One region of the Streptomyces sp. NPDC050619 genome, then DNA from elsewhere that is predicted to be linked to it. Evidence: riboswitches for the same ligand, from Rfam matches in the RefSeq annotation. Region 1 holds a riboswitch; each other region holds the start of a gene.
What was found. A riboswitch is a leader RNA that binds a small molecule or an ion and turns the genes downstream of it on or off. The one in region 1 is predicted to bind cyclic di-AMP.
Positions count from the first base shown of each region.

Region 2: it holds a riboswitch for cyclic di-AMP, as region 1 does, so the genes downstream of both, AB0I77_RS28820 (NlpC/P60 family protein) here and AB0I77_RS22735 (C40 family peptidase) in region 1, are expected to answer to the same signal.
Region 3: it holds a riboswitch for cyclic di-AMP, as region 1 does, so the genes downstream of both, AB0I77_RS38320 (LysM peptidoglycan-binding domain-containing M23 family metallopeptidase) here and AB0I77_RS22735 (C40 family peptidase) in region 1, are expected to answer to the same signal.

Region 1 covers NZ_JBFAIR010000013.1:215,513-223,303, reverse strand. Annotated here, with positions in the region: gene bioB (biotin synthase BioB) at 1-813, opposite strand, end outside; gene AB0I77_RS22770 (8-amino-7-oxononanoate synthase) at 960-2,087, shown strand; gene AB0I77_RS22765 (DUF397 domain-containing protein) at 2,149-2,397, opposite strand; gene AB0I77_RS22760 (helix-turn-helix transcriptional regulator) at 2,411-3,271, opposite strand; gene AB0I77_RS22755 (ATP-binding protein) at 3,548-4,006, shown strand; gene AB0I77_RS22750 (LysR family transcriptional regulator) at 4,010-4,924, opposite strand; partial or broken gene AB0I77_RS22745 (LysE family translocator) at 5,044-5,663, shown strand; gene AB0I77_RS22740 (DUF6328 family protein) at 5,599-6,162, opposite strand; gene AB0I77_RS22735 (C40 family peptidase) at 6,257-6,730, opposite strand; cyclic di-AMP (ydaO/yuaA leader) riboswitch at 6,734-6,945, opposite strand; gene AB0I77_RS22730 (hypothetical protein) at 7,286-7,594, opposite strand; gene AB0I77_RS22725 (ATP-dependent Clp protease proteolytic subunit) at 7,602-7,791, opposite strand, start outside.
Region 2 covers NZ_JBFAIR010000019.1:94,156-101,946, reverse strand. Annotated here, with positions in the region: gene AB0I77_RS28835 (alpha/beta fold hydrolase) at 1-400, shown strand, start outside; gene AB0I77_RS28830 (M23 family metallopeptidase) at 646-2,127, shown strand; gene pcrA (DNA helicase PcrA) at 2,247-4,733, opposite strand; cyclic di-AMP (ydaO/yuaA leader) riboswitch at 4,968-5,134, shown strand; gene AB0I77_RS28820 (NlpC/P60 family protein) at 5,143-6,327, shown strand; gene AB0I77_RS28815 (hypothetical protein) at 6,386-6,739, opposite strand; gene AB0I77_RS28810 (NlpC/P60 family protein) at 7,150-7,791, shown strand, end outside.
Region 3 covers NZ_JBFAIR010000031.1:36,380-44,170, forward strand. Annotated here, with positions in the region: gene AB0I77_RS38295 (MBL fold metallo-hydrolase) at 1-20, opposite strand, end outside; gene AB0I77_RS38300 (Glu/Leu/Phe/Val dehydrogenase dimerization domain-containing protein) at 168-1,346, shown strand; gene AB0I77_RS38305 (TetR family transcriptional regulator C-terminal domain-containing protein) at 1,428-2,039, shown strand; gene AB0I77_RS38310 (SGNH/GDSL hydrolase family protein) at 2,421-3,239, opposite strand; gene AB0I77_RS38315 (DUF6250 domain-containing protein) at 3,373-4,074, opposite strand; gene AB0I77_RS38320 (LysM peptidoglycan-binding domain-containing M23 family metallopeptidase) at 4,254-5,195, opposite strand; cyclic di-AMP (ydaO/yuaA leader) riboswitch at 5,200-5,358, opposite strand; gene AB0I77_RS38325 (alpha-galactosidase) at 5,664-7,733, opposite strand.

The DNA of each region.
Region 1 (7,791 bases):
CACCTCGACGTCCGGGCAGACGAACCGCACCATCGCCAGGATCCGCAGGCACCGCTGCGGGGTGAGGTTCCACTCCTTGGCGAGCGGGGTGCCCTCGACCGGGATCAGGAAGTTGACCGGAACCGAGTCGGGGTCCAGCTCGCGCAGCGAGAACACGACGTCGACGAGGTCCTCGTCGCTCTCGCCCATGCCCGCGATCAGCCCGGAGCAGGCGGACAGACCGGCCGCGTGCGCCTTGTGCACGGTGTCCACCCGATCGGCGTACGTGTGCGTGGTCGTGATGTCGGCGTACGTCGACTCGGAGGTGTTGAGGTTGTGGTTGTACGCGTCCGCGCCCGCCTCGCGCAGCCGCTCGGCCTGGCCGTCGGAGAGCAGACCGAGACAGGCGCACACCTCGACGCCCTCGTTCTGCTCCTTGATCGTCTTGATGGTGTCGGACACCCGGTCCACGTCCCGGTCGGTCGGGCCGCGCCCGCTGGCCACCAGACACACCCGTTTGGCGCCTCCCGCCAATCCGGCCGCCGCGGCCTTCGAGGCGTCGTCGGGCTTGAGCCAGGTGTACTTGAGGATCCCGGCCTGGGAACCGAGCCGCTGGGAGCAGTACGAGCAGTCCTCCGGGCACAGGCCCGACTTGAGGTTGACGAGGTAGTTGAGTTTCACCCGCCGGCCGAACCAGTGCCGCCGTACCTTGCCGGCCGCGGCCACCACATCGAGCAGGTCGTCGTCGGAAGTGGCGAGGACGGCCAGCGCCTCCTCGCGGGTCGGCGAAGCGCGCCGAAGCCCCTTGTCCACGAGCGTGTTCAGCAGGTCCATGAGAGCCGATCCTGTCCTACGGAGCCGTCCGGGGCCAAGGAGACTTCACACAACCAATGGGCTCCGACATGTGGGTATCGCCACACAGCGGGTGCCTGGTCGCCCCGCTACTGTCTGTGCACTGCCTACAAAAACCGGGAGGACCGATGGCGTTCGGCTGGATCGACGAGGAGGCGGAAACCCGCCGTCGCGCCGGACTCGAACGGACGCTGCGTCCCCGCCCGGCCGACTCGCCGCTCCTGGACCTGGCGAGCAACGACTACCTCGGGCTGGCCCGCCATCCCGAGGTCGCCGAGGGCGCGGCGCGCGCCGCGCGGACCTGGGGCGGCGGCGCGACCGGGTCCCGGCTCGTCACCGGCACCACCGAACTCCATGCCGAACTGGAAGGCGGGCTCGCCGACTTCTGCGGCTTCGAGGCGGCCCTGGTGTTCTCCTCCGGTTACGCCGCCAACCTCGCCGCGGTCACCGCGCTCGCCCCGCACGGCACGCTGATCGTCTCCGACGCGGGCAACCACGCCTCGCTGATCGACGGCTGCCGGCTGGCCCGCGGCACCACACAGGTCGTCGCTCACGCCGACCCGGACGGCGTGAGCAAAACACTCCGGACCCACGAAGGCCCCGCCCTCCTCGTGTCCGACACGGTCTTCTCGGTCGACGGCGACGCGGCCCCGCTGGCCGTGCTCGCCGGTGTGTGCCGGGAGCGCGGCGCGGGAGTGCTGGTCGACGACGCACACGGCCTCGGCGTCCTCGGCGACGGCGGCCGGGGCGCCCCGCACGCGGCGGGAATCGCGGGCGCCGAGGACGTCGTCGCGACGGTCACGCTGTCCAAGTCGCTCGGCAGCCAGGGCGGAGCCGTCCTCGGCCCCGCCCGGGTGATCGACCACCTGGTCAACACGGCCCGCACGTTCATCTTCGACACGGGCCTCGCCCCCGCGGCCACCGGCGCGGCCCTGGCCGCCCTGCGACTGCTGCGTCGCGAGCCGGAGCGGGCGGCGCGGGCACGCGCGGTGGCGACCGGACTGCACGCACGCCTGACCGCCGCGGGTCTGGAGGCGGTACGTCCGGACGCCGCGGTCGTCTCCGTGCGCGCGCCGTCCCCGGAGGGCGCCCTGCGCTGGGCGGCCGGCTGCCGTGCGGCCGGGCTGGCCGTGGGCTGCTTCCGTCCTCCTTCCGTCCCCGACGGCATCTCACGGCTGAGGCTGACCGCCCGCGCGGACCTCTCCGAGGGGCAGATCGAACGCGCTGTACGAGTGATCGGCGAGACGCGACCATGAGTCGGCGTGACACGGCCGTGCGTCGCGCGACGGGTGAACTGGGCAGATGTCGTGCAACCGGTCAGATGTGGTTCAACCGGTCGGATTGTTGCACCGCGGTCGTGAAGCCCGCCCAGCTTTCGGGGGAGAAGAGCAGCGCGGGTCCGGCCGGGTCCTTGGAGTCGCGCACGGCGAGCAGTCCGGCCCAGGGACCGGAGTGCGGCCGAGCCGTCTCGACGCAGTTGTTCGCTCCGGTGCTGTAGCGGCTGCGCAGCCACCGCACACCGTGCAGATCGGTGCTGGAAGGTACGTGCCGAGGCAGTGCAGACATGGGGGGTGCCTCCTTACACGCCGCCACCTGTCGCGGCGATGTAGTCCAACGAGTCCTCGGGCGAAAGGGCGTGGAACTGAAGGGTGTTGAAGGCCTCGGTGTAGGCCTGGAGGTCTTCTTTCCGTTCTAGATAGAGGCTACTCGTCAAGTGGTCGAGAACGACCACATCCAGATCAGATGTGCTCGAAAATGAGAAGACAACGAAAGGCCCGGTGATGCCGATGTGCGCCCCGGCCGTGAACGGCAGGACCTGCAACCGCACTTGGGGCAGCCGCGCCGCCTCGACGAGCCGGGCCAGCTGTCGGGCCATGATCTCGGGGCCGCCGACCTCGCGCCGCAGCACGGCCTCGTCCAGGACGGCGCTCAGCTCCAGCGGCGGATGCGTGCGCAGCACGTCCTGCCTGGCCAGCCGCACCTCGACCAGTGCGTCCAGCCGCTCGTCATCCAGCCCGTCGACCGCCGCCTTCGTCACCGCCCGGGCGTACTCGGGGGTCTGCAACAGCCCGGGCACCACCGAGGTCTCCAGTGTGCGCATCGTGCTCGCCTGCGACTCCAGGCTGATGAAGTCGCGGTAGGTCGGCGGCAGCACCCCGCGGTAGGCGTGCCACCAGTGGTGCCGGCCACCGCCCTCATCCGGTCCCGCCAACACCAGCAGTAACTCCCGTAGTTGGGAGTCCCGCACACTGTAGGCGTCGAGGAGTAACCGCACATCGGCCGGTTTCACCCCGCTGGCGCCGGTCTCGATCCGGCTCACCTTCGACTGGTGCCAGCCCACCATCTGGGCCGCCTCACCGCTCGTGAACCCCGCACCGGTGCGCAACGCACGCAGTTCGGCGCCCAGCTTCCGGCGGCGCACCGCGGGACCGTGCTGCATGGGCCACTCCTTACTCCCATCGGGACTCCGAACCGGAACTTCGAAACGAGACCCGAACCGAGCCCCCGAAACTAGCCCCCCAAGGACCCCGCAAATACGGTCTGTCGTCGCAGAGTTCACCGCTTCGAGCGACAGATATATGCACATCTTGGTGGATCGCCACCCGTGACCCGCGCGGTAATGGCAGTCTGGCGACGAAGCACCAGTCCGGGACCGTACTCGAACCAGCCGCTCCGTGTCGGACTGCGGTCCCGTTGGGAAAGGGACGACGTCGCCATGGCAGACCATCTGGAAGCATCCGTCACTCTGCCGAGCGATCCCGCCTCGGTCTCCGCAGCCCGCACCTACGTCCTCGGCACCCTGGCGGAATGGGGTCTGCCGGCGGACACGGAGGTGGCCGAGACCATCCGGCTGATCGTCTCCGAACTCACCACCAACGCCGTACAGCACACGTTCGGGCAGTCACCGACCTTCACGGTGGGCATCGAGCTCGACCGTGACGAACACCTGCGCATCGGTGTCACCGACAGCCACCCCCGGTTCCCGAAACGCCTGCCCGCCGCCGTCCAGCAGGACAACGGCCGGGGCATGGTGATCATCCGCTGGCTCACCGCCGAGTGCGGCGGCAAACTGAGAGTCAGGCCCACCCGTGAGGGCGGCAAGACGGTCTCCATCGAACTGCCGTGGACCGTACCGGCCGAGCCGGTCACGGCGGCGGGACAGCAGGAGCCGTAGAACTCAGCCGTGGTGCGCGCGTTCGAACGCACCGCGCAACAGCGCCCGGAAGGCGTCCGCGGCGGGCGCCGCCTCATCGGTCCGGCGGACGACCGAAATCGTACGGCGCAGCTCTCCCGCCTCCAGCGGACGCGTCCCCACCGGAGTGGCCGCCGTCCGCGCCACCATCTCCGGTACGACCCCGACCCCGAGCCCCGCACTGACCAGCGCGCACACCAGGGCGTACCCCGGAGTCGCCACCAGCACCGACGGCGTGGCCCCGGCCCGGGCCAGCACCGCCTCCACACCCTGCCGGGCCGGATGGTCCGGCGCCATGCTGATCAGCGGCTGACCCGCGAGTTCCGCCAGGGGAAGCCGGGCTGAGCCACTGCTGAGGGCGTGCCCGGGAGCGGTCACCAGGACCAGCTCCTCGACCAGGACCGGCTCCGCACCGACGGCGGAGGGAAGCGGGAACGGTTCCGCGGGCTCGCAGGTGTGCGTCAGCGCCAGGTCGATCTCACCGGCCGCCACTGCCGCGATACCGGCCGGCGGTTCGTAGTCCGCCACGGACAGCTCCACATCCGGGTGTGCCCGGCGGAACGCGCTGAGCACCGGCGGCAGCAGATGGATCCCGGCGGTCGGGAAGGTGCCGAGCCGGAGCCGGCCCCCGGACAGCCCGGCCAGCCGCGCCAGTTCGTGCCGAGCCCGGTCCAACTCGTCGAGCACCCGGCGGGCCCGTGCCACCAGCACCTCGCCCGCATCCGTCAGCCGTGCCCCGCGATGGTGCCGGACGAGCAGCGCGGTGCCCGCCTCCCGTTCCAGCTTGGCCAGTTGCTGGGAGAGGGCGGGCGTCGTGTACCCCAGGCGCTCGGCGGCCCGGGTGATCGACCCGGCCTCGGAGACCGCCACGAGAGCGGCGAGCCGGATCGGGTCGTACACGGCGCTCTCCTCTTGCCTGAACCGGCATGCCTGAAGCGGTGCTGCCTAAACCGATGCTTAAGGATTCCTCAGGCTAATCGAAATACCTGTTGAAGGCTCCCGCCCGGCAGGCTGGGCGCATGGACGGACAGCTCCTCGCCTTCACCGGTGTCGCCGCGGGCATGATTGCCATGCCGGGCGCCGACTTCACCGTGGTCGTACGCAATGCCCTGATCTCCCGCCGGGCCGGCATCGCCTGCGCGCTCGGGATCACGGGCGGGCTGCTCCTGCACACCGCGCTGGCGGTGGCGGGGGTCGCCGCGGTGCTGACCGCCGTACCGGCGTTGTTCCGTACGCTGCGACTGCTGGGCGGCGCCTACGTGCTGTACCTGGGGGTGCGCACGCTGCGGGCACTGCGGTGGCCACGTTCGGAGTTGCCCGTCGGGGCGGTGTCCGCCGCCCGTCCGCTGCGCCAGGGCTTCGTCACCAACGCGCTCAACCCCAAGGCGCCCATCACCTTCCTCAGCCTGCTGCCGCAGTTCGTGCCGGCCGGCCCCCCGCGCTGCCGAGGACGCTGGTGCTCGCGCTGATCGTGGTCGTCCTCGCCCTGGTGTGGTTCCCGGCCGTGGCCCTGCTGGTCGACCGGCTCGGCCGGTGGCTGCGCGGGCCGCGTGCCTCCCGGGTGGTCGAGGGTGTCACCGGCGGCGCGCTGACAGTTCTCGGTGCGGTGCTCCTCCTCGAGCCGGTGTGGGCGGCCTGACCGTCCGGTGCTCCCCGGCCTGTCCGGCCCGCCGCACCAGCCGGGGGAGCAGCCCCCACAGGCCGAGGCACACGAGCAGGGTCGCCGCGGCGGCGGCCACCCCGCCGGCCCGGCCGGTCGTCACGTCCACCACGAGCAGCACCGAGCCGGTGAACGCCAGCACCAGGACCCCCATGCCGACGGCGGCGAGCCGTGAGGAGACCTGCACGATGCGGGGCTTGGCACCCCGCTGGAAGAGGGAGCGGTGCAGCGCGGCCGGCGCCGTGAAGAGTGCCGCCGCGAGGACCGCGAGCAGGAGCGTGACCACGTAGGTGGCGCGCTGGACCGTGTCGAGGGACGGGAAGCGCGGGGTGAAGGCCAGCGTCAGCAGGAAGGCGAACAGGATCTGCACCCCGGTCTGGGTGACGCGCAGTTCCTGGAGCAGCTCGCCGAAGTTGCGGTCGGCCCGCTCGAGCGGCGTCTCGTTGCGCGCGGTGCAGGGGCGGTGGTGGTCGGGCATACGGGAGCGAGTAACCACCTGGGCCCATGTCATGCTCCGGGGCCCCGCGGGGAGCGACGGCGTGTCAGGTCGCCGCCGCCCCGCGGGAGGTCGGTCAGCTGACCCGGCCGTACCAGACGCTCTTCGTCCAGATCTTCTGCAGCCTGACCACGTCCCCGGTCTTCGGGGCGTGCCAGATCTTTCCCTTCCCGGCGTAGATGCCGACGTGGTACACGGACGAGCCCGAGTGGAAGAACACCAGGTCTCCGGCCTTGCGGCTCTTGACGGAGATGTGGCGCGTCTTGTTGTACTGCTGGGCCGCGGTACGGGGCAGCTTCTTGCCCGCCTTCTTGAACGAGTACAGCGTGAGCCCCGAGCAGTCGAACCGGCGCGGTCCGGTGGCGCCGTACTTGTACGGCGAGCCCTTCTTCGAGGCCGCGACTTGAAGTGCCTTCGTCGCCGTCGTGGCGGCCGCGGCGTCCGATGCGACACCCGGGACCACGACGGAGCCGCCCACTGCGGCGATGGTGAGGGCCGAGGCGGTAGAGGCCCGGACCATGAGCGACGGGACACGATTGAGCGCGGTCATGCGCAACCCTTCGTCAGCCGCCTGTGAAGGATGACCTGTCGGATTCGGGCTGGCGAAGTTGCCCGGCCGCGGCTGCGGCTTCACCCCAAGGGATGCTCGGCCCGGTCATGGCGTGACCGTTCCGGCGACCCGTCGTGCCTGGGTCCTCCACTCCTGCCGATCCACTCCTGTCGACCGGGTATCCGGGCGGCGGCAGGACTCGGCGTCCGCCCGGACCGCCCCGCCGCTGCGGCGGGGGCTTGTCGTCAGACAGGGATCCTCACTCACGGATGTCCGAATATCCCAACGGAACCCGGGGTTTGTGTTGTTCCTCACCACTCACCCGTTCGGGTGGACACCCCCGTGTTCGAAGGGGTGTCGAGAGCCCCGAGGACGCCCGGACCAGCACCGGAGTACCTCATTGCGCCCTCGGGCCACGCGTGTTGTGCAACTTGGACGGGCCCGTGAAGAGAGCCACGTCTACGCCGAACAGGGGTACGCCGTTCGGTTCGTTTCAACTCCGGTCCGGACGCTCCGTCAGCAGGGCGATTCGTCCGGACCGGGTGGCGGGTCCCGTCAACTGTCGGAGAGCGGCGGCACCGTGACGCGAGCCGTGCGGCGCTCCCCGTCCAGCACACGCAGCGCGCGCGCCAGCGTGTCGGCGTGCAGCTCGGTCTCGCCCCGACGGTGCATCAGCGCCAGCGCTTCCCGCAGCTGCGTCGCCTTGGCGACCAGCGCCTGTGCGGCGCGCAGGCCGCCGTATGTGTCTCCGTGCCGGCCCGGGTTGATACGGCCGAGCAGGTCGACCACGTCGAGGTAACGGTCGATCACCTCGCCCTCGGCGCGCGTCAGGGCGGGCAGGGGCGGCAGTTCGGGTGGGAGCACCGGCCGCTCACCTCCCGGTGGGCGGGGCGATGGTGGTCTTGCGGCTCGGGATGATGTGGTCCGCGAGGCCGTACTCCAGCGCTCCCGGCGCGTCCAGGATCTTCTCCCGCTCGATGTCGGCGTTCACCTGCTCCGGGCTGCGGCCGCTGTGCTTGACGAGCAGTTCCTCCAGGCGGGAGCGCACGCGGAGCAACTCG
Region 2 (7,791 bases), on a different contig from region 1:
CTACGTCCAGCGCCTGGGCGGTGACTTCCGCGTCCGGACGCTCGTGACACTCGGCACCCCGCACTCCGGCACCCGAGTGGTGCCACTGGCGAACGCCCACCCGATCGTGCGCCAGATGCGCCCGAGCTCGGAGCTGATCGAGGAGCTGACCGGGCCCGCACCCGGCTGCCGTACGCACTTCGTCAGCTTCTGGAGCGACCTCGACCATCTGATGGACCCGCTGGAGACAGCCTGCGTCGACCACCCCGACCTGATCTCGCAGAGCGTCCGGGTGAGCGGGATCGGGCATCTCGCCCTGCCCGTGCACCCCGCCGTCGCGACCGGGATACGCCAGGTACTCGACACGGAACAGACCCCAGCCGAAGCCACGGCCGACTCGGGCGGCCTGACGGTGGCCTGACAGCTGAAACAGCCGACCCACAGCCCTCGGACAGCCATTCATCTTCGAACAGTCTTCGAACGCAGAGCCAAACCCGCGCCCGCAGTCCCCCGAAACACGGCCGAATGCCCGTTTCCCGCGCGCGTGAAACCCGCGGAAGATTGTCGCGCCCGCATACCGCCGGGTACAGTCACCGCACTGCTCTGCCAGCCCCTGTTGTCGAGGCGAAAGAGAAGTTGGTGAACGACCGTCACCCGTCGGGGACCATGACCACCCCGGCTCCGGCTTCCGACGCCGCCTCGACGCCCTACGCGTCATACGGCACCCAGGAAGCCCAGTACGGCGACTTCACCACGTACGGAAACTACGACGCCACAGGTTTCGAAACCGGCGGCAACGCCACCCCGACCTTCGAGGCCGACCCCCTCTTCGGCTGCCTTCCCGGCGACGGCACGGGGTCGTACGACAGCTCGACGTGGTCCACGGGCAGCCAGCAGACCCTGAACTACGACGCGTACGCGGCCCAGCACCACGCCGCCCACGACAGCGGCGCGTACGACACCACCGCCTGGACCGGCGAGCAGCAGCACCTCTCCGTGATCCCGCCGCAGGCCACGAGCCCCGACGTCAGCGGCCAGTGGAACGCGGGCGCCTGGCTCCAGCCCGACCAGTCAGGATGCCCGGCCGACCAGACCCAGCACTGGGAATGGGGCACGCAGGCCTTCGACACCGGGGCGTACGACGCCACGCAGTGGAACTCCGACGGCGGCACCTCGGCAGCCGCCGCGGAGTACGAGCCCCACGCCGAATCCTTCCACCAGTCCCTCGACCAGCAGGCGACGGCGACCTTCGAGCAGGTCACGCACGACGAAACCGCCGCAGACGACAACGAGTTGGGCGTCACCGGCGTCATGCCCGCCGCATCCGTCGCCCCGCTCCTGAGCGACCGGGAAGAAGCCACACCAACTCCAGCCCCGGCCCCGGCGACACGCGCTGCCGCTCGCGGCGCGGGGCGCTCCCGCCGCCGTCCGCCCCCCAAGCGCTCCCCGCTGCTGACCATCGCCGTGCCCTCGGCCTGCGTGATGGGGGTGGCCGGGATCGCCGCCGCGTCCGTCGGCACCTTCACCGACGACAGCAAGGCCGCCTCGACGACCGCGTCGGACGTGACCGCCGTCAAGCCGTCCGCCGCGAACAACAAGCTGGACACCCAGCTGGAGAGCCTCTCCGCCGGCGTCGACGACTTCGCCGACCGGGCCAGCCGCACGCAGGAACGTATCGACCTCAAGGCTCAGCAACTGGCCGAGAAGAAGAGGGCGGCCGCGGAGGCGGCCCGCAAGGAGCGGCTGCGCCCCAAGTACGCGCTGCCGGTCGCCCAGCGCGGCCTCAGCGCCTACTTCGGCCAGGCCGGCGTCAACTGGATGTCCATCCACACCGGCATAGACTTCCCGGTCTCCTACGGCACGACCGTGATGGCCGTCACCGACGGCACCGTCCGGACGCAGTGGAACAGCGCCTACGGCAACATGATGATCGTGACCGCGAAGGACGGCACGGAGACGTGGTACTGCCACCTCGCCAGCTACCGCGTCGCCTCCGGTACGACGGTGAAGGCCGGCGACCCGATCGCCTACTCGGGCAACTCGGGCAACTCGACCGGGCCGCACCTGCACCTCGAGGTACGGCCGTCCGGCGGCTCGGCCATCGATCCGCTTCCCTGGCTGCGGAGTCACGGGCTCGACCCGACGTAAGCCGCCCGCAACACGCTTACAACCGGCGCAGTCGCTCCTAGCCGCAGTCGCACAGCTTCACCACCGGCGCAGTCGCCACAGCTCTCGCTACAGCGCTACAGCTGTCGCTACAGCCGTCGCTACAGCTTCTCCACCGGCGCGTACCGCAGCAGCAGCCGCTTCGGATTCGCCTCCCCGAAGTCGATCGTCGCCTCGGCGTTGGCGCCCGTGCCCTTCACGCCCACCACCGTCCCGAGCCCGAACTGGTCGTGCGTCACCCGGTCCCCGACCGCCAGCGCGACCACCGGCTTCTCCGAGGTCCGCCGCGTGGCGAAGCCGGAGGCGCCCGAGGCCGCCGAGCGGGAGCGGGACGACGACAGCGAGGCCGCCACGCCGGACGCCGGACCCGAGGACATCGGTGCCGTGGCACCGGTCCGCTTCCAGTCGACGTGGTGCGCCGGGATCTCCTCCAGGAAACGGGACGGCGGGTTGTACGACGGCTGCCCCCACGCGCTCCGCATCGACGACCGCGTCAGATAGAGCCGTTCCCGCGCGCGCGTGATGCCGACGTACGCAAGGCGCCGCTCCTCCTCCAGCTCCTTGTTCTCACCGAGGGCGCGCATGTGCGGGAAGACGCCGTCCTCCATGCCGGTCAGGAAGACGACCGGGAACTCCAGGCCCTTGGCGGTGTGGAGGGTCATGAGGGTGATGACCCCCGAGCCGTCCTCGTCCTCGTCGGGGATCTGGTCGGAGTCGGCGACGAGCGCGACCCGCTCCAGGAAGGCGGAGAGCCCGCCGACCGCCTCGCCCTCGGCGGACTCCTGTTCGAACTCCAGGGCCACGGCGGCGAGTTCCTGGAGGTTCTCGATCCGGGTCTCGTCCTGCGGATCGGTGGAGGCCTGCAACTCGGCGAGGTAGCCGGTGCGTTCGAGGATGGCTTCCAGGACGGTCGCAGGTCCCACGCCGGACTCGACGATCGTACGGAGGTCCTCCATCAGCGTGTTGAACCGCTTCACGGCGTTCGTGGAGCGCGCGGCCATGCCGTACGCCTCGTCGACGCGCTTCAGCGCCTGCGGGAAGCTGATCTTCTCGCGCTGGGAGAGGGCGTCGATCATCGCCTCCGCGCGGTCGCCGATGCCGCGCTTGGGGACGTTCAGGATGCGGCGCAGCGGGACCGAGTCCTCCGGGTTGGCCAGCACGCGCAGGTAGGCCAGGACGTCCCGGACCTCCTTGCGCTCGTAGAAGCGGACGCCGCCGACGACCTTGTAGGGCAGGCCGACGCGGATGAAGATCTCTTCGAAGACACGGGACTGGGCGTTCGTACGGTAGAAGACCGCGACGTCCCCGGCCTTCGCCTCGCGCGCGTCCGTGAGGCGGTCTATCTCGTCGGCGACGAACTGCGCCTCGTCGTGCTCGGTGTCGGCGACGTAGCCGGTGATGCGCGCGCCCTCGCCCGCGTTGGTCCACAGGTTCTTGGGGCGGCGGGACTCGTTGCGCTCGATGACCGCGTTGGCGGCGGAGAGGATCGTCTGCGTCGAGCGGTAGTTCTGCTCCAGCAGGATCGTCGTCGCGTCCGGGTAGTCCTCCTCGAACTGGAGGATGTTGCGGATCGTCGCGCCGCGGAAGGCGTAGATCGACTGGTCGGCGTCGCCCACGACGCACAGTTCGGCGGGCGGGAGGTCCAACTCGCTGGGCGGTACGTCCACCGGGTGCTCGGAGGTGCCGACGAGTTCCCGGACGAGGGCGTACTGGGCGTGGTTGGTGTCCTGGTACTCGTCCACGAGGACGTGCCGGAAGCGGCGGCGGTAGTGCTCGGCGACGTCCGGGAACGCGCGCAGCAGGTTGACCGTCGTCATGATCAGGTCGTCGAAGTCGAGGGCGTTCGCCTCGCGCAGCCGCGACTGGTACATCGCGTAGGCCTGGGCGAGGGTCTTCTCGAAGCCGTCGGTGGCCTGGGCGGCGAAGTCCTCCTCGTCGATCAACTCGTTCTTCAGGTTCGAGATCTTGGCGCTGAAGGACTTCGGCGGGAAGCGCTTGGGGTCGAGCTCCAGGTCACGGCAGACCAGGGCCATGAGGCGCTTGCTGTCGGCGGCGTCGTAGATGGAGAAACTCGACGTGAAGCCGAGCTTCTTGCTCTCGCGCCGCAGGATGCGTACGCACGCGCTGTGGAAGGTCATCACCCACATCGCGTTGGCGCGCGGGCCGACGAGTTGCTCGACGCGCTCCTTCATCTCGCCCGCGGCCTTGTTGGTGAAGGTGATCGCGAGGATCTGGCCCGGGTGGACCTGCCGCTCGCCGAGCAGGTGGGCGATGCGGTGGGTCAGCACACGCGTCTTGCCGGAGCCGGCGCCGGCCACGATGAGCAGCGGGGTGCCGTGGTGCACGACGGCGGCACGCTGGTTGTCGTTCAGCCCCTCCAGGAGCGCGGCCGCGTCCACCGCCGGGCGCGGGGCGCCGTCGCGGTAGTAGGCGTCCCGGTCCGGGGGCACGTCGAACTTTCCGCCGAACAGATCGTCCGGAACGGACTCCGGTACGTGATCGTCGTCGGGCGGCGGCGGGGGCTCCTCCGCGTGCCCACGAGGGGCCTGGAGGTTCGCCAGGAAGCTGTCATCAAAGAGGCTGCTCATCGCTCTCCGAGTCTAGGGCGCCCCACTGACACCCCGCCGCCGCCCCGAGAACATCACCCGGCCTTCTCGCCCTCCGGAACCGTTCCGTCACGGTCCGCGATGGCCGGCGACGCCCTGAGTCAAGGTCACGAAAATGTATCGGGCATTTCACCCATCAACCTTCACAGGCACCACACGAGTTGGCTACGGTGCCGAGCAGGCCGCACGACCCCCTCCGGCGAACGTCGCCGGGCCGCGCGGCCTCCGCCGAGTCCGGTGCGCCGCCGCGCAGCCGGAGCCGGGGACCCACCGAACTTGGGGTGAATCGGCCGGCTCCCTTCCGGGAACGGCCGTAGGGCAACCCTTCCAGACCACCCGCCCGAACCCGACAGCTAACTCGGTAGGCGGAGCATGGAAGGAGTCGCCTCCCTTGGCGTCGCACCGCAAGTCGCGTCCTTCGGGCACGCGCGTAGCAGGCATACGGACCCCCGCCCTCGCCACGGCGGCCCTCACCTCCGTGGCCCTGCTGTCCCAGACGGCCAACGCCGCCCCCTCGGCCGACGACAAACCGAGCCTCGAGGAAGTCGAGAAGAAGGTCGACGACCTCTACCGCCAGGCCGAGTCGGCGACCGACAAGTACAACGCGGCCAAGGAGAAGTCCGCGAAACAGCGCAAGCGCGTCGACACCCTCCTCGACGACGTCGCCCAGCGCACGCAGAAACTCAACGAGGCGCGGGAGGAACTGGGCACCTTCGCCGCCGCCCAGTACCGGACCGGCGCCTCGGCCCCCGACACCGCGACCTTCCTGCTCGCGGACTCGCCGCAGGACTACTTCGACCAGAACCAGCTGATGGGCCGGCTGACCAGTCGCCAGAAAGGCGCGGTCGACGACTACGTCACCGAGCAGTCCGCGACGATGAAGAAGCGCCAGGAGGCCACGAAGAGCCTCGAGACGCTCACCGAGTCGCAGGGCGACCTGAAGACGGCCAAGGCGACCGTCCAGACCAAGCTCGCCGGCGCACGAGAACTCCTGTCGAAGCTGACCGCCGAGGAGAAGGCACGGCTCGCGGCGATCGAGAAGGAGAAGCAGCAGGAGGCGGCCCGCAAGGCCGCGGAGCTGGCACGGCAGCAGGCGGCGGAGCAGAAGGCCCGGGAAGAGGCCGCGGCCCAGCAGGAGCAGGAGAGCTCCTCCGGATCCACCACCGCCCCCAGCACCTCCGCACCTTCCGCGCCCTCCGCGCCCGACTCCTCGTACGCCACCAAGGCCGAGAAGGCGCTGGCCTTCGCCCGCGCCCAGATCGGCAAGCCGTACGTCTGGGGCGCCACGGGCCCCGGCTCCTACGACTGCTCCGGCCTCACCCAGGCCGCCTGGAAAGCCGCCGGCGTCGACATCCCGCGTGTCACCTACGACCAGGTCAACGCCGGCACCACGGTCTCCCTCTCCAACGCCCAGCCCGGTGACCTGGTCTTCTTCTACGACGACATCAGCCACGTCGGCATGTACATCGGCAACGGCATGATGATCCACGCCCCGAAGCCGGGCGCGTACGTCCGCGAGGAGTCGATCTACTACGACGGCGAGTCGTCGATCTACAGCGTGGTACGTCCGGCCTGACGCGGGTCAGTGGTGGGTCCTGCTGACGCGGTCACGTCCATCGCGTCCGTCACATCCGTCATGTCCACAGCACCGCGATGAAGATGTTCGCGGTCGTCAGCAGACCCACCACGCCGAACAGGCTCTTGTCCACCTTCTCGTCGTCGCGCTTCACGTAGACCAGGCCGAGGATCACGATCAGCAGGGCCAGTTTCACGCCGATCTTGATGTTGTTGACGGGCTGGTCGTCGGCCTGGTTGAGCCCGACCAGGATCGCGCCGGTGACCAGCATGGTGAGCGCGCCGTGCAGCATCGCGGGGACGAAGCGGGCCGTGCCCTGGCCCATCGCCTTCATCTGCGTGAGGAAACCGCCGAGCAGCGCGGCGATGCCGACGATGTGCAGGGCGACGAAGAGATGGATGAGTACGTCCATGAGTCCGGAGCCTAATCAGAGGCTCAGATGCCGCCCGACACCGGCCCACCTCCCTTGACCGGATCTTGCATATATGCGACCCATAGCATCCCGTCGCCCCCGCCTGTCCCGGAATCCCCACTTCGGTCATCGCGCTGCGTGAAGTCGACGGCGCCGACACCGGATCACGGTCACTTACGGTCACCCGGCGGTCCGCTCGCGGCACTTCCGCACATCGCGTCACCGCGCCGGTACAGCGCGGTTTAGCGTCCTCCACCAGGTGACCGGCTCCCCACCGCCGCCCGGGCCAGGGGCGGTAGTCGGCCACCACCGCCAAGAAGGTCCGGCGGCGGTCCAGCTCCCCCTGTGCGGGCCGCCGCCGGACGCGCAAACCGTCCCAGAGTGGTCGTACGAAAGGACGTGCAGTCCACGTGGCAGCGCACCGCAAGCCCCGACAACGCTCGACCGGCGGCAACACGGCCCGTACGGCGGCGACGATCGCCCTCGCCGGCGCGGCGACCGCGACGGGCTTCGACGGGACCGGACACGCCGAGCCGCAGCTGACACCGGCACAGGTCAAGGCGAAGGTGGACAAGCTGTACCAGGAGGCGGAGGTCGCCACCGAGAGGTACAACGGCGCGAAGGAGAAGGCGAAGGGTGCCGAGACCCGGCTGGCGACCCTTCAGGACGAGGCGGCGCGCAAGACGGAGAAGCTCAACTCGGCGCGGGACGCACTGGGTTCGACGGCGGCCGCGCAGTACCGCGAAGGCGGCCTGGACCCCGCGCTGCAACTCGCGCTCTCCGAGGACCCCGACGGCTACCTGAACGGCGCCGAGTTCGTGGAACGGGCGGGCAACCGCCAGGCCTCCTCCGTCGCGACCGTCCGCAAGCAGCTGCGGGAGATCGAGCGGCTGCGCGGGGCCGCGCACATCGAGCTGACCTCGCTCAAGTCCCGTCAGGCCGAGCTGAACCGGCACAAGAAGACGATCAACGGGAAGCTGGGCACGGCCAGACGCCTGCTGTCCCAGCTGACCGCCCAGGAGCGCACGCGGCTCGGGGGCGACGCGTCCCGC
Region 3 (7,791 bases), on a different contig from region 1:
GGGGAACGGAAACCGGACACGGTACCTCCAGGTGGAGTCGGTGAGGATCCCATTATGGTCGCCCCCACCGACAATGGTGATTCTACTGATGATCCGTTCAGTACTTTGACATGTTCCGACCCACCTCCCAATACTGACCTGCCATTCAGTAAAGGCGAGGAGACCGCATGACCACCCCCTTGATGTCGCTCACCTGGACCGACCACCTCACCGGTCGCCAGGGCTTCCTGGTCGTCGACCGGCTGGTGCGCGGCGTCTCCAGTGGCGGGCTGCGCATGCGCGCGGGCTGCACGCTGACGGAGGTCGCCGGGCTGGCCCGCGGGATGACCATGAAGGAGGCGCTGCACTACAACCCCGAGGGACGCTACGTCCCCCTGGGCGGCGCCAAGGGCGGCATCGACTGCGATCCCCGGGATCCGGGGGCGTACGACCTCCTGGTGCGTTATCTGCGCGCCATGCGGCCGTACCTCGAGAGTTTCTGGACCACGGGTGAGGACCTCGGCCTCAGCCAGGACCTGGTGGACCGGGCGGCGGCCGAGGCAGGGCTCGTCTCGTCGATCCAGGCCGTGTATCCGCTGCTCGACGAAGAGACCACCGCCCGGCGGCGGCTCGCGGACGCGTTCGCGGTCGAGGTGGACGGCATCGGGCTCGACGAACTCGTCGGCGGCTGCGGCGTCGCCGAGTCCGTGCTCGCGGCGCTGGACCGGGCCGGCGTGCCGTACCCGCGCACGCGGGTCGCGGTGCAGGGCCTGGGCACCATGGGCGGGGCCACGGCACGCTTCCTCACGCGCGCGGGACTCACCGTGGTGGCCGTCGCCGACATCAAGGGCACGATCGCCAACCCGGCGGGCCTCGACGTCGAGGCCCTGATCGCCGCGCGGGACGCCTACGGCACCGTGGACCGCGGGGTCCTGCGCCCCGCCGACCGTGAACTGCCCAGCGACGCCTGGCTGTCCACCGGCGCCGACGTGCTGGTGCCCGCGGCGGTCTCCTACGCCATCGACACCGCGAACCAGGAGCGGATCACCGCGCGCTGGATCGTCGAGGCGGCCAACATGCCCGTCCTTCCTGAGGCGGAGGAACTGCTGGCCGCGCGCGGGGTGACCGTACTGCCGGACGTGGTCGTCAACTCCGGGACGAACGCGTGGTGGTGGTGGACCCTGTTCGGCGACATCGGCGCCGACGCGGACGAGGCGTTCGCGCACACGCGCCGCTCGATGCGTGCCCTGGTCGAGCAGATGCTGGCCCGCGCCGAGGCCGACGGCACGAGCCCGCGGGCCGCCGCGCACGCCATCGTCGCCGACCGGCTGCCGGTGATCGCCGAGCGGTTCGGGTGGTATCGGTGACGGGTCGCCGAAAGGACTTCCGTCAGGCACCCCAACGACCTCCCCCAGGTACCTCACAGGGCAACGGATTAAGGTGACCGCGTGGCGAGAGTGCGGTTGAGCGTGGCGGAGCGGCGTGAGGAATTGCTGCGGGCCGCCATCGAGCAGATCGAGGCGCGGGGCGTGGCGGCGGTCAGGATCGCCGACGTGGCCTCGGCCCTCGGCGTGAGCAACGCGCTGGTCCTCTATCACTTCTCGACCAAGGAGAAGCTGGTCGCCGCCGCGTTCAGCCACGCGGCCGAGGACGATCTCGCCCATCTGCGCAAGCTGCTCGGCCGTCGCACCACCGCGCTGCGCCGGCTGCGGTCGGCCGTGCGCTGGTACGCCCCGACCGGCCAGGCCAAGGGCTGGCGCCTGTGGATCGAGGGCTGGGCGGCGGCGCTGCGCGAGCCCACGTTGCAGGAGGTCACGCGGTACCTCGACCGGCAGTGGAAGGCGGCGATCACCGAGGTGATCGCCGAGGGTGTGGCCGCGGACGAGTTCAGCTGCCCGGACCCGGGCGGCACGGCCCTGCGCCTCACCGCCCTGCTGGACGGGCTCGCCGTACAACTGACGTGCTACTCGGGTGCGGTGGCCCGGACGCGAGCGCAGGAGTGGGTGGACGAGGCGCTCGCCCGGGAACTGGGCCTGGAGCGCGAGGCGTTGACGACGTAGGACGCGGCAGGACGCAGCAGGCAGCGAGCCACTCGCCCGCCACCGGCCCACCCCAGCCCATCCCAGCAGCGAGCCACTCGCCCGCCACCGGCCCAACCCACCCCAGCCCGGCGGCGAGCCACTTACCCATCCGCCGGCCCAACCCACCCCAGCCCAGCAGCGAGCCACTTACCCATCCGCCGGCCCAACCCACCCCGGCTCCTACACCGCGGTGACGGCGGCGGTCACCCGCATCCCCCAAGCGCGAGCGACACGTCGGCGCCGTCGGTCGACGGGACAGGTCACGCCCGCCGATCCCGCAGCGGGACCCGCCCCGGCAGCACACGAGGCCCGGCCGACACCGGTCCGCAGACCGTCACCGACCGGGCATCCCGAACGCCCTCACGCCACCCACGAGATCCGCGACTTGATGTCGTCCGGCGACAGAGTGCCCTTGGCGGTCACGTGGTCCCCCGACGACTCACCGCGCAGCCGGCGGCCGATCCACGGCACCAGGTACTCGCGCGCCCAGTGCACGTCGTCCCGCCGGATCTCCAGGGTGCCGCGCGGCGGAAGCGGCGGCCACGGCTGGTCCGGGTCGGCCGGGACCTCCACGCCGAGGACCTGGCCCGCGCGCAACGCCACGCGCGTGTGCCCCTCGGGCGACAGATGGAGCCGGTCGCCGTCCCAGGCCCGGCGGTCCTGAATGGTCTTCAGGGACCACAGGTCGAGCACCGGGCAGCCGTATCGGTCGGCGATGGCCCGTACGTGCCCGTTGTAGGTGGCGATCTTGCCGCGCAGATGCTTGAGCACAGGGATGCCACGGGTGTCGAAGCCGGTCGTCACCATGACGGTGCCGACGGCGGAGGTGAGCCGATCGAGCGCCCGCTCGAAGCGCTCGGCGACCTCGTCCGGATCAGTGCCGGGCCGGAGGATGTCGTTGCCTCCGGCGCAGAACGAGACCAGGTCCGGAGCCAGTTCGACGGCCTGCGGAACCTGGTCCTCGACGATCTGGTCGAGCAGCCTGCCGCGCACGGCGAGGTTCGTGTACTGGAAGTCGTCCTCGGGCCGCCGGTCCGCGAGCAGTACCGCGAACCGGTCGGCCCAGCCGACATATGCCCCGTCGGGGCCAAGGTCGCCCACGCCCTCGGTGAAGCTGTCCCCCACCGCTACGTACGACCCGATCCCTGATCTGTTGTCATTCTTCGAATCGTCTGCCACAACAGCCCATGATTCCCCTTCGGATGTGACCTACGCGACCGTAATAAGGGGTTGACGAGCGGTGAGATAAGCCACCCTTCAAGTGTTGGTCAAACCAGGAATACCCCTCCCACCACCGCTGTTGAGGCGGCAACTACCGCGACTGCCACACCCGGAATTCGGCGATCCGGAAATGACTCCACACCGTCCGGAACGCGAAGTGCCCACTCGTGTACGGCTCCGGGTCTCGGTAGTCGAACACGAGCCGCCCGTTGTTCCACCACTGGACCGTCGAGCCGTCGGAGACGACGCGGACCCGGTGCGGCCGGTTCGCCACCAGCAGCGGCTCGGTGTAGTCGTAGACGAGCGGACGCACGCCCGCCTCGCCGACGTAGCGGCGCAGCCGGGTCGTGGTGTTGTAGTTGGCGCCGTAGCCGGCGTAGTACGTCCTGAGGTAGTCGTACTCCTCCAGCGCCCCGCCCCTCGGGGTGGCGAAGAGGTCCTCCGGAGAGCGCACGTCGGTGGCGTTCCAGAAGTTGTTGAGGTCCGAGACCCGGTCGTTGACCCCGCCCTCCGACACCGGCGTGGCGGTGTACTCCAGGACGTAGGGCCCCTCGAGCCGCTGCTTGAACCAGACCGTCGCACCGCTCGGCACGTCGATCTCCAGCACGCCCCGGGCTGCGGTGACGGTGCCGCCGTCCTGGAGTTCGACGGCCCACTTGCCGAGGCCGCGGCGGAAGTCGTCGTGGGCGATGAGCCGGCGGTGGCGAGGTCCGGCGCTCGCGGTGCCGGGGGTGAGGGCGGCGACGGCGGCACCGGCGGCCAGGGCGCCGAAAGCTCTACGCGTGGTCGTCACGGGATACGGCTCCTTCGGATGTGGAGAGCGAAGTGGAGAGAGAAGCGGAGAGGGAAAGCGCTTGCACCGCTTCAGAGTTCACAGTGTCCCCCCTCTCCCCGCCCGGGCATACCGAAGGCCGGACCCGGGGATCGGGGTCCGGCCTTCGGCAGCGTGTCAGACAGGTGGTCGGTGGGGCGTCAGCCGACGGCGACGCCCTTCGAACGGAGGTAGGCGACCGGGTCCACGTCCGAGCCGTAGTCCGGCGTGGTGCGGATCTCGAAGTGCAGGTGCGGGCCGGTCACGTTGCCGGTCGCACCGGAGAGGCCGACCTGCTGCCCCGCGGTCACGGTCTGACCGGACGAGACGGAGAGCGAGGACAGGTGGGCGTACTGCGCGTAGTAGCCGTCGGCGAGCCTGATGACGACCTGGTTGCCGTACGCACCGCCCCAGCCCGCGGAGACGACCGTGCCCGCGCCGACGGCCTTGAGCGAGGTGCCGGTCGGGACGACGAAGTCGACGCCGGTGTGGTAACCGCTGGACCACATGCTACCCGCGACCCGGTACCCGGTACCGACGGAGGCACCACCCACCGGGAGCGTGAAGCCGCTGGCGTTGTCGGTCGTCTGCGCGGCCGACTCGGTCTTCGCCGAGGAGGACGCCTTCGGCGCGGACGACGACTTCGACTTGGGCTTGGGCGAAGGCTTGGACGACGACGAAGAGGGCGACGACCCGGTCTTGGCGGTACTCGTCGTGGCCTTCTTGCCGATCGCGAGCTTCAGACCGGGATGGATCAACGACGGGTTGTCCCCGACCGCCTCACGATTGTCGGCGTAGAGCTTGTGCCAGCCACCGCTGACGCTCTGCTCCTCGGCGATCTTCGCGAGATAGTCGCCGGCCCGAACCGAATACGTCTTCGCGGCAGCCTTCTTTCCAGCCACCGGCTTTTCAGCCACCTTCTTCTCGGCGGCCGGAACGGACGACTGAACGGCCTTTTCCGAAACGGACTGCGCGGGGGCGGCATGGGCGCCGGTGGCCCCCAGAAGCGGGAGGGCGAGCGCGGCACCGCCGGTTCCGGCAACGGCGATGGAACGGGTGAAACGCTGGGACTTGGGGCGGCGGTGCTTACCCTTCGCGGGCATGGTGAATTCCTCTCCGGCGCCTGCGAGGTGAGCTGTCGGGTGCGGACTGGAGATGCCCGGCCATGCCGAAGCACGGCTTTACCCCTAGCCTGTTCCGGAGACCGGAACAGGCGGTTCTACCTGTGGGTCCCCCGCTCCTGCCGTGGACGGGTGAGTGTGCGGGCTCCGGGCGGCGGCAGGATTGGGCGTCCGTCCGGATCGGTGGTGAACGTAAGCGACTAAGACGCAAAGGGACAAGCGAGAGGTTCCCCGTGAATGCGTTTCTTCTTGATCCCCTGTGAGAATTCCCGTCACCCTCCGTGAATTGAAAGAGCGCCCTTCAGCTCAAACACCCTTGAAAAGCGTGTGAATTACGTGAACATGACGGGCGACACACGGTCACGAATATGACGCTCCTCACGTGCCTCCTCGCCAGGTCCCGCCAATTCACCAGGAGTTGGACTCAAGGCGCTAATTAGGACAGAGCTCTCAGATGCGGCGGAGCCGGAGAACCGTCGCATCAAGGTCACCGCGCAGCCCTGTCCGCAGCCCGTGGTGCAGCAGTACGGCCCCCCGGTGAACTTCGCCCGTTTCGCGGCATTCATACGAGGCTGTCGGGTCGAGGCCGCGCAGTCGCAGCGCCGGGACGGGCTCGCCGTAGTGCTGCGCCTCGAGCCAGGCGAGGACGACCGCCTCGTCACCCAGCACGTACTGCACCGCACTCAGCCCGCCCTGCGGAGGGCGCAGCCGGTAGAGGTCGCCGCGCTGCACGAGGGGCCGGATCTCCTTGTAGAGGGTCACCCACTCGCGGGCCTCGGCCAGCTCCTCCTCGGTCCACTCGGCGAGGTCTCCGCCGACCCCGAGCACCCCGGCCATGGCACTGACAAACCGGAGGCGCAGGGAGCTGATCCGGCCGTTGAGCTGGGTGTTGGGGCTGTCGGTGACCCAGGCGGCCATGACCCGGGCGGGGTGGATCTGACTGAAACCGTGCTGGATGGCGAGCCGGTCGAGCGGGTCGGTGTTGTCCGAGGTCCACACCTGGTCCGTGCGGCTCAGCACGCCGAGGTCGATCCGGCCGCCGCCGCCCGAGCAGGACTCGAAGGCGACGCCGGGGTGGGCGGCCCGCAGCCGGTCCAACAGGCGGTACAGGGCGTGCACATGGTCGACCCACAGGCGCTGCGGGTAGGGCTCGCCGGGCCAGCCCGCGTCGGTGAAGCAGCGGTTGAAGTCCCACTTCACGTAGTCGATCGGGGCACTGGAGAGGAGTGCGTGGAGCTGTTCCCAGAGGTACTCCTGGACGTCCTCGCGCGCGAGGTTCAGCACGAGCTGATTGCGCAGTTCCGTCCGCTTTCGCCCCGGTTGGTACTGCACCCAGTCCGGATGGGCGCGGTACAGATCGCTGTCCGGATTGACCATTTCCGGCTCGACCCAGATGCCGAACCGCATGCCGAGCGCGTGCACGTAGTCGCCGAGGGGGCGCAGGCCGCCCGGGAAGCGGTCCGGGTTGGGCGTCCAGTCGCCGAGCCCGGCGCGGTCGCTGGTGCGTGCCCCGAACCAGCCGTCGTCGACGACGAACAGCTCGACGCCCATCGCGGCGGCCCGCCGCGCCAGCGCCCCCTGCTGCTCCTCCGAGATGTCGAACTCCGTGGCCTCCCAGGAATTGAAGAGCACCGGCCGGTCCGTGTCCGCGTCCGGAATGACGTACGTCCGCTGGTAGGCGTGCCAGGCGCGGCTCGCCCCGCCGAAGCCGCCGTCGCTCCACAGGCCGGCGAAGACGGGCGTCGTGAACGACTCCCCCGCCGCCAGACTGAGCAGACCGGAGTCGTCGTAACCGGCCCCGCCGGTGATCTGGATCCGCGTGTCCGGGAGCTGGGCCACGGCGATCCGCCAGGAGCCGGACCAGCCGAGGGCGCAGCCGTACACCTCGCCACGCTCCTCGGTCGCGTCGGTGTCGAGCGCGACCCACGGCAGGTGCTGGTGTCCGGTATGACCGCGGCGGCTGCCGATGACCTTCTCACCGTAGGTGAGGGGAGCACGCACCAGCCGGGACTCCGCGGCCCAGCGGCCGTGCAGCTGGGACAGCCGCCAGGCCTCGCGGTCGGGCAGGGTCCAGGTGGCGGAGTCGGCGCGAAGGAGTTCCACGGCGGGCCCTTCGTTGTCCAGGCTCACCCAGCGCTCGACGACGTCGTCCCGCATGCGGTAGTGCAGCGTGATCACGAGCCCGCCGTCACGGAACCGCAGCCGCAGCTCGTCGCCCTCACTGTCGGACGCCTCGAAGCTCCACTCGGTGCCGCGCCCCTCGTCCGTGCGCACGGACAGGGCCGGCCGGACGAAGCGAGGGCCGCCCTCGACCGGGTACTCCTCGCGTCCGTCCAGCGGGGACTCGAAGGGCCAGTAGTCCGGCAGCGGGCGCAGAGCGAGGGCCTCGGCGTCGGCGAGCGTGATCCGCGGCCCCCAGTGCAGGTGCAGTAGCTCGTCGTCATCGGTGAGATGGACGGCGTAACTGCTGGTCGGCCCGGACAGAATCCACGTACGGCCGCTCTCGGCGATCTCCAGCATGCAGTCCCTCACAGATACGAACAGAAAACGAACAGGTGCGCTCAAGCCTCAACATCAT